DNA from 2 places in the Streptomyces peucetius genome. Region 1 is predicted to be linked to the other one. Evidence: riboswitches for the same ligand, from Rfam matches in the RefSeq annotation. Region 1 holds a riboswitch; the other holds the start of a gene.
The links. A riboswitch is a leader RNA that binds a small molecule or an ion and turns the genes downstream of it on or off. The one in region 1 is predicted to bind guanidine.
Positions count from the first base shown of each region.

Region 2: another riboswitch for guanidine. It lies ahead of OGH68_RS13115 (DMT family transporter); the one in region 1 lies ahead of OGH68_RS31430 (MBL fold metallo-hydrolase).

Region 1 is NZ_CP107567.1:6,956,210-6,960,566, forward strand. Features, by position in the region: gene OGH68_RS36525 (transposase) at 1-269, shown strand, start outside; gene OGH68_RS31425 (hypothetical protein) at 563-1,174, opposite strand; gene OGH68_RS31430 (MBL fold metallo-hydrolase) at 1,418-2,299, opposite strand; guanidine-III (ykkC-III) riboswitch at 2,311-2,378, opposite strand; gene OGH68_RS31435 (phosphotransferase family protein) at 2,635-3,627, shown strand; gene OGH68_RS31440 (hypothetical protein) at 4,353-4,357, shown strand, end outside.
Region 2 is NZ_CP107567.1:2,875,880-2,880,236, forward strand. Features, by position in the region: gene OGH68_RS13110 (transglycosylase domain-containing protein) at 1-1,761, shown strand, start outside; gene OGH68_RS13115 (DMT family transporter) at 1,755-2,075, opposite strand; guanidine-III (ykkC-III) riboswitch at 2,116-2,182, opposite strand; gene OGH68_RS13120 (GroES family chaperonin) at 2,240-2,608, opposite strand; gene OGH68_RS13125 (DUF3618 domain-containing protein) at 2,652-2,972, opposite strand; gene bcp (thioredoxin-dependent thiol peroxidase) at 3,126-3,593, shown strand; gene OGH68_RS13135 (MFS transporter) at 3,726-4,357, shown strand, end outside.

The DNA.
Region 1 (4,357 bases):
GCACGGTTGGGTGGTACGTCGCCGTGATCATCGATCACGAGAGGGAGTTACTCACTCCGCTGATACTGCGGGCCTCTACCGGGCGACCATGTGTCGAGGACCGACAGGTCGTCAACGGGATGGTCCACAGGGTCCGGACCGGGGTCTCCTGGCGTTCCCTGGCCGCCCGTTACGGGCTGTGGAAGACGGTGTCCCTGCCGCCCGGCCCTGGACGGCGTGTTCACCCGAGCCCTGGAGCAGGTCCAGGCGCGGGCCGACGCGGCCGGTGACATCGACTGGCTGGTGCTGATCGATTCCACCATCGTCCGTGCCGCCAGCACGCCGCCGCCACCGGCCGCAAAGGGGGAGGCGCCGACAGGACGAACTGGACTATCACGCCCTCGGCCGTCCCGAGGAGGCCCTGACCACGAAGCCGGTCAGCTTCCCAGAGCCTGTTGGGCTCGGCGTTCCGGGACGGGGCCCGGTACCGCCGGGATCTTTCCTCGACGCAGGCTCGGTTACAGCCGACTACGGTGGCCAACCCGCCGAGTGCCCGCTCCCAGGCCCCACTCATGTGACTTCGTCAGCACCGCGTCCCGTGATTGCCGAGCCCGTGGAAGCCGGCGTGCATCAGGGCCGGGCCCGCAGACCGGGCCCGCTGCCACATCCCGTACGCCTGCTGGTCGGCACGCTGCTGTTCGCCGTGGAGGGCGTTGAGGATCACCAGGCCGCCGGTCAGAGCCGGGACCGCCCACTGCAGGCGTCCCAGCTGCTGCTGGGCCTTGTCGATGTCGACGGGGTGGCTGGAGGCCTTCTCGGTGTCTTTGGGATCATCGGACGAGGCCAGTTCGATTTTCTTGCCCAGGACGCGGCTGTAGGCGGTGGCGGCCAGCGCCGCACCGGTCAGCACGGTCTTGGCCAGTGTGGAAGCCGCCACCCCCTGCTGACCCGCTACCCGGGGAGCGTTCACGGCGAGCAGCCCGCTGCCGCCAACCAGGTGGGCACCAATCGCCAGGGCGTTCACCGGCACCCACTTCGCCCAGCCCGCACTGGCGAACCGCGCGCCCTCCCGCCCCTGACCGCCCTCCGCCGAGGCCGCCCCGTTCAATCCGACCGCTCCCATCAGCGAGCCGCCGAACCACGCAGCCAGCCCCAGATCGTGCAGACTGCGGACGACAGTATTGCGTTGCGACATCACGTGACTCCCTCACAAGCACCGAGCACCGGCGGTCGACCGGCGCTCGCACCACAGTGACCGCCCACCGCAGCACGCGCACTCCGGCGGATACGAATGGACCAATCACACAGCGAAAGCAGTGGTGCAAAGACGCCTGCTGTCAGGCGCGAGGTTTTCCCCGGCGCGCGCCATGGCCGGGCCGGTCCTGCCGGTTGTGCGTCACCGACATCGCGGACAGGAACGCGAGAGGTCCGAGACCGCTCAGCCGCCCTCGCGGCAGATGACGAAGCCGGCGAAGGGATGCCGTCCGGGCCGGTCGCCGACCTCGTCGATCGCCGCACGGATGTCGCGCAGGTGGCCGACGGTCATCTCCAGGGGCGGCTCGTCCGGCTGGTAGGTGGTCCGGATCGGGTAGTCCACGCCGGGCTGGTCGGTCATCTCGATGTGACAGCCGAGGACGTGGGTGACCGTTCGGATGCCGGCGAACGCGATCAAGCGATCGACCGTCCGGCCGAAGGCGGCCCAGTCCTCCACGTACAACCGCCCGGGATACACCGTGTCGCCGGTGAGCAGGAATCCGGTATGCGGGTCGTAGTACGTGACGGCGGCCTTGTCGTGGCCTGGGGTAGCCAGGCATTCCAGTACCCTGCCGCCGAGATCGACGCGGGCGACCCGGTCGGGGTCCTCGGTGAAGCCGAAGTACGTCCAGGCACTGTCCAGATCCGCCCCCACCACCGTGGTGCGGGGGCGCTCGGCGAACTGTGCGTCGCCCGCGACATGGTCGTGGTGAGAGTGGGTGTGCAGGACCAGCAGGGCGTAGTCGTTCCGCGGATGCCCGGCCAGCCAGCGGCCGACCAGTTCGTCAACCACGCGTCTGAGCGGGAAGAACTCGGCCGACTCGGTGGCTCCGGTGTCGATGAGCACGGCGCGCGCGTTGCCGAAGATCAGGAAGAGAAACGGCGCCTCGTAGTTGATCGCCTTGTTCTGCCGCAGGATGAACGTGTGCTCGTCGTACGCGTGGACCTGGATGTCGGGATCGGTGTTGTGCTTCGCCGACGGCGATCCGTGGATCCAGTCGACGTCCAGGGCGCGGGGCTCGGGTGCCTCGGACACGAAGTCGATCCACTGCCCGTGTACGCCCATGACGCCTCCTGAGAGCGTCGTCTTGTCGGGCCGGGTACGGCGCACATCTCGTCCGGGGCAGGCACTCGTGCACCTCCGCGCGGAATGTACTACGCCTGGACCAGGCTGCTCAACGAACAGCATGTCCGGCGGGCGAGCGTGGCGGTGAGGCGACCGCGGGACCTGCCCGCCCGAGGCGGTGACCTGCTCCCTCGTCGCGCTGGCCGATGCGCTGAAATCTGGGCTCCCGCCGGCGGCACAGGCTGGATGAATGAGGCCGGTGTTCTCAGTGGTTACATTATGGGAGCGCTCCCACCATCTCTCCGCTGTCCGACCATCCGAAAGCGTGCCCCTCCATGCAGAGCCAGACCAAGCGCCGCCTGTCCCCCAGCGAACTCGACGCCCTGCTGCGCGCCTCCAGCGGCATCGGCTGCCGTCTGGAATCCGAGCTGACCGACGGCTGGTTCAACACCGCCTACCGCGTCGTTCTCGACGACGGCCGACCCGCTGTCGTCAAACTCGCCCCGCCAGCCGATGTCGCCGTCCTGCGTTACGAACTCGGCATCATGGCCACGGAGGTCATGGTCTACCGGCGCATCGAGGGTCTCCCCGGAGATCGGGTGCCGACGCCGGCGCTGCTGTACGCGGGCGAGGAGTTCCTGGCCCTGTCCGTCCTGGAGGGCGCCCCGTGGGACAAAGCGGCCGATCGCCTGTCGCCCGCCGCCCAGGCGGTGCTGCGCCGTGAACTCGGTGCGATCACAGCCCGGCTGCACACCCTGGCCCCGGAGGACGGCCGGTTCGGCTATCCGGCAGCCGAGTCCGCGCTGTCCGCTTCCGGCTGGCGCACGGCCTTCACCGACATGGTGGACGCGCTCCTCGACGACGCCGGGCGCTGGCAGTCCCCGCTCGAGGTACCGCCCGCCGAGATACGGAAGCTGGTGGCCGAGGGCGGCTACGCCCTCGACGAGGTGACCGAGCCCCGGCTGGTCCACTTCGACCTGTGGCCCGGCAACATCTTCATCGACGTCCCCAACGACGGGGCGCAGCCCAGGATCGCCGGACTCATCGACCACGAGCGGGCGTTCTGGGGCGATCCGGCCGCCGAGCTGGTCTCCCTGGCCTTCGGCGGCGACACCGGCCCGGACAGCGACCTCGTCGCCGGCTACACCCAGGCGGGCGGCAGCCTCGACTTCACGCCCGCATTCCGGCACCGGCTGGCCCTCTACCGCCTCTACCTGAGCCTGCTGCTCGTCGTCGAATGCGGCCCTCGCGGATACGGTCCCGACCACCTCGCGTCCTGCAGCCACACCCTCGCCGGCACCATCACCCGACTCCGGGCGCTGGAGTAGGCCCAAGGAAGAGTCAAACAAGTCGTCGGCCAGGGCGTCGCCTTCACCAGAAAGTGAAATTGCACTGGAGTATTAGCCGCGCAGGAGTTGCCGTGCCTGAGCTGGATGCACGCCGATCCAGGAGTCGACGCCGGCCGGGCAGGCCTCGAGGGCAGGTGGGCAAGCCAGGCCGTGGAGGCCGGTTCGCCGATTCTTCATCTGCGCTGCCCACGGGATGTCGATCCCGAGCTGTACCGCTGCTCGGCTGGTGGCGGATGTGACGCCAGTGGTGCAGGCCTTGCCGCCGTCCGCTGCCATGGCGGACGTCTCCGGCAGGGTGCGGTTCTTCGATCGCGACCCAACAGGAAGAAGTATCAAGGGGGCCGTTGCAACACTGCTGGTCAAGGGTTGTGTCAGTAGCTCAGCGAGGTGTCCGCGACGGTTTTCGCGTTGCGGGCCACCCTGTAGAACCCTTTGGCGACGGAGGAGAAGTGCCAGTGTGGTTGTCGTTGAGGACCTTGACGCTGCATAGCCGGCTCCCAAGCGTCGGCCAGCCCGGTCCTGCGACGACCCGACGGGCCGGACCTGCTGTTCAGACCGCTCAGGCTTCGGCGTTCGGGGCGTTCACCCCAATCAGTGTATTTACGCCATAAAAGGTGGCGCGAACCGCAAGTGAGGGAATCCATAGGCCGGTCTGTCCGACCGGCAGGCACCCACGGCGTTCCTCGTCACGAAAGGTTCACAGCATGTC
Region 2 (4,357 bases), 4.1 Mb from region 1:
GAAATCCTCGAGGGCTACCTCAACACCAGCTACTTCGGCCGCAACGCCTACGGCATCCAGGCCGCCGCCCACGCCTACTACGGCAAGGACGTCGAGGACCTCGACGTCGCCGAAGGGGCCTACCTCGCCGGACTCCTCAACGCGCCCAACGCCTACGACGTCGCCACCCACCCCGAGAAGAAAAGGGCGGCGCTCGCCCGCTGGAACTACGTGCTCGGCGGCATGGTGAAGGAGAACTGGCTCAGCCGCGAGGAGCGGGACGCCCTGACATTCCCCATGCCCCGTCAGGCGAAGCCCTCCAGCGGCCTGTCCGGGCAGGGCGGCTACATCGTGCAGGCCGTCAAGGACCACCTCGACGCCCGCGGCATCCTCGACGAGCAGACCCTCGCCACCGGCGGCCACCGCATCACCACCACACTCCAGCGCCCCAGACAGGACGCGCTCGTCGCCGCCGTCGACGACCGGGTGATGTCCAAGCTCGACAGCGAACGCGAGGCCGACCGCGACGTCCGCGTCGGCGGCGTCTCCATCGAACCGGACACCGGCAAGGTCGTCGCCATGTACGGCGGCATCGACTACACCAAGCAGTACGTCAACAACGCCACCCGGCGCGACTACCAGGTCGGCTCCACCTTCAAGCCGTTCGTCTTCGCCTCCGCCGTCGAGAACCACTCCCTCACCCAGGAACGGCGGCCCATCTCCCCCAACGCCATCTACGTCGGCGACAGCAAACGCCCCGTCCAGGGCTGGGACGGCCCCCGCTACGCCCCCGAGAACGAGGACGACGTCTCGTACGGCCCCATCACCGTCCGCGAGGCCGCCGACAACTCCGTCAACGCCGTCTTCGCACAGATGGCCGTCGACGTCGGCCCCGCCCGCGTCATGCACACCGCCATCGCCCTCGGCCTGCCCAGCACCACCCCCGACCTGAGCCCCTCCCCGTCCATCGCACTCGGCCCGGCCACCGCCAGCGTCCTCGACATGACCGGCGCGTACGCCAGCCTCGCCAACCACGGCAAGCACACCCCGTACACACTCGTCGAGGAGATCAGCAAGAACGGCGTCGACATCGCGCTCCCCGAGCGCCGCACCGTGCAGGCCGTCAGCCGCGAGGCCGCCGACACCACCACCTACATCCTGCGCGGCGTCGTCGACGGCGGCACCGGCTCCGCCGCCCAGTCCGCCGGCCGGCCCGCCGCAGGCAAGACCGGCACCGCGGAGGAGGACCGGGCCGCCTGGTTCGCCGGCTACACCCCGTCACTCGCCACCGTCGTCGCCGTCATGGGACAGAACCCGAAGACCGGCACCCAGACATCGCTGTACGGGGCGCTCGGCATGCCACGCATCAACGGCGGCGGCGCACCCGCCGAGATCTGGGGGCAGTACACCGCCGCCGCCCTCGAAGGCTCCGAGGTCCGGGACTTCGAACTGCAGCTCGCGCCCGGCGCGGACGACCCGCCGCCCGAGCGGCGCGACCCCGACGACCGGGGCGACTCGGGCGACCCCGAGGACGTCTTCCGGCCCCGCAACCCGGACGAGCAGGCCGGCGAAGGCCGCGACAGCGGCCCGTACGGCTCCGGCGGCGGACTGCCCGGCACCAGCCGGCCCCCCGGCGCTCCCGGGACATCCCCCGGACGGCCGGCCGGCGACGGCACACCGGCCGGACCCGGCACCGGCGGGGCCCTGCCCACGGCCGCACTCCCGCCGGCGGCACCATCCGCACCGGCGGAGCCCGCCAGGCCGGCCGGCCGGACTCAGTGACCCGACGTCGCCTTCAGACCGACCACCGCGACCAGCAACAGACACACGAAGAAGATCCGGGCGGCGGTCACCGGCTCGTTCAGCACCAGCATGCCGACCACGGCCGCACCCGCCGCCCCGATACCGACCCACACCCCGTACGCCGTACCGATCGGCAGGGACTTCGCCGCGTACGACAGCAGCAGCATGCTCGCGACGATCCCGGCACCCGTGAACACGCTCGGCCACAGCCGGGTGAACCCCTCGGTGAACTTCATCCCGATCGACCAGCCCACCTCGAGCAGACCGGCGACAACCAGCAGGACCCAGGCCATGACGGCACCTCCGACACGCGGAACAACGCGAACGACTACGGGGGCGTCGTCTTTTCCTGCCCGGTACGGCGCGTCTCGTCGGGGTCCTGCCAACGTAGCAAGCCACCCGCCCACCGGGCAGCACAAAGGGCCGGTGACCTCGGCCACCAGCCCTTCCGCCACTGCTACAGATACAGCCCCGTGGAGTCCTCCGACTCCTGGAAACGGTCCGCCGCCACCGCGTGCAGATCCCGCTCCCGCATCAGCACGTACGCCACGCCCCGCACCTCGACCTCGGCCCGGTCCTCCGGGTCGTACAGCACCCGGTCCCCCGGCTCCACCGTCCGCACGCTCTGCCCGACCGCGACCACCTCGGCCCAGGCCAGACGCCGGCCCACCGCCGCGGTCGCCGGGATCACGATGCCCCCGCTGGAACGCCGCTCGCCCTCCGGAATATCGGTCCTCACCAGGACCCGGTCGTGCAGCATCCGGATGGGCAGCTTGTCGTGCTGGGGGCCGTGCTGGGGGCTGTGCTCATGGCTGTTGGCGCTCACACGACGAACCTACCTGCCCGAGCGCCTCCCGTACGCCGCAGGGTCACGAACGGCGCCTGCGCGCCGACATCGCGAGCAGGCCCACGAGACCGACCGCCACCAGCGCCACCGGCACCACCCGCTCCAGCCTCGGCGACCCGTCCTCGGACACGAACTTCTCCTTCACGTCCGAGACGGTCCGGTTCACCGCGACGAACGCCCGCCCGGCCGTCCGGTCCACCGTCCCGGCGACCTTGGCCTTCGCGTCACCGATGACCGTCTTCGGGTGCACACGCACACCGATCTCGTCGAGCGTCTCCGCGAGCCGCTCGCGCCTGCGGACGATGTCCGCCTCGATCTGCGCAGGGGTCCTGGCATCCGACACCGCGCTGCCTCCGTGGTCGTGTCCGGTAGTCCTTCGTCGACAGTCTGTCAGCTCGGCCGCGACCGCACCCGGCGGCACCCCCATTACCCTCGACGCCGTACACCCCGACACCAGCGATACCACCGAGTGCACCGCAGTCCACCGAGGAGAACCATGAGCGAGCGACTCCAGCCCGGCGACACCGCCCCCGCCTTCACCCTGCCCGACGCCGACGGCAACGAGGTCTCGCTCGCCGACCACAAGGGCCGCAAGGTGATCGTGTACTTCTACCCCGCCGCCCTCACCCCCGGCTGCACCAAGCAGGCCTGCGACTTCACCGACAACCTCGAGCTGCTGGCCGGCGCCGGCTACGACGTCATCGGCGTGTCGCCGGACAAGCCGGAGAAGCTCGCCAAGTTCCGCGAGAAGGAGGACCTCAAGGTCACGCTCGTCGGCGACCCCTCCAAGGAGGTCCTGACCGCGTACGGCGCCTTCGGCGAGAAGAAGCTCTACGGCAAGACGGTGACCGGTGTGATCCGTTCCACTGTCGTCGTCGACGAGGACGGCAAGGTCGAGCGAGCCCTGTACAACGTCAAGGCGACCGGTCACGTCGCCAAGATCATCAAGGATCTCGGCATCTGACCGACCACCGGCCTTTCGCCGCCCCGCACATGTGGTGACCGAAGTCCCGTCGGCCCGGGACTTCGGTTTGCGGTTGTCCCGATCGAGCGGACGATTTTCTTGGAACAGGAGTCCAGGAAAGGAAACTTGGCCATGGCCGATAACGGCCAGGAGCACCCGGCCGATCCCGCGGCGGTCAAACGCCACCCCGTACTCTTCCGCACCATCGAACAGCGGAGAAACCCCAGGCTACGGCGCACGGACATCACCGTCACCGACGAAGCAACGGTCAAACGGGCCGTCAAGGCCGCCTCGCTCGGCAATGCCATGGAGTGGTTCGACTTCGGGATCTACAGCTACCTGGCCGTCACCATCGGCCACGTCTTCTTCCCTCCGGGAAACGACACCGTCCAACTCCTCTCGTCCTTCGCGACCTTCGCCGTCGCCTTCCTCGTTCGCCCGCTCGGCGGAATGGTGTTCGGCCCTCTGGGTGACAAGATCGGCCGCAAGAAGGTGCTCGCCGCGACCATGATCCTCATGGCGATCGGCACCGGCGCCATCGGCCTGATCCCTTCGTACGCCAGCATCGGCTTCTGGGCCCCGGCCCTGCTGATCCTGTTCCGCCTCGTCCAGGGCTTCTCCACGGGCGGCGAATACGGCGGCGGCGCGTCCACCTTCATCGCCGAGTACGCCCCCGACAGACGACGCGGCTTCTTCGGCAGCTTCCTCGAACTCGGCACCCTCGCCGGCTACGTCGGCGCGGCCGGCCTGGTGACCGTCCTCAC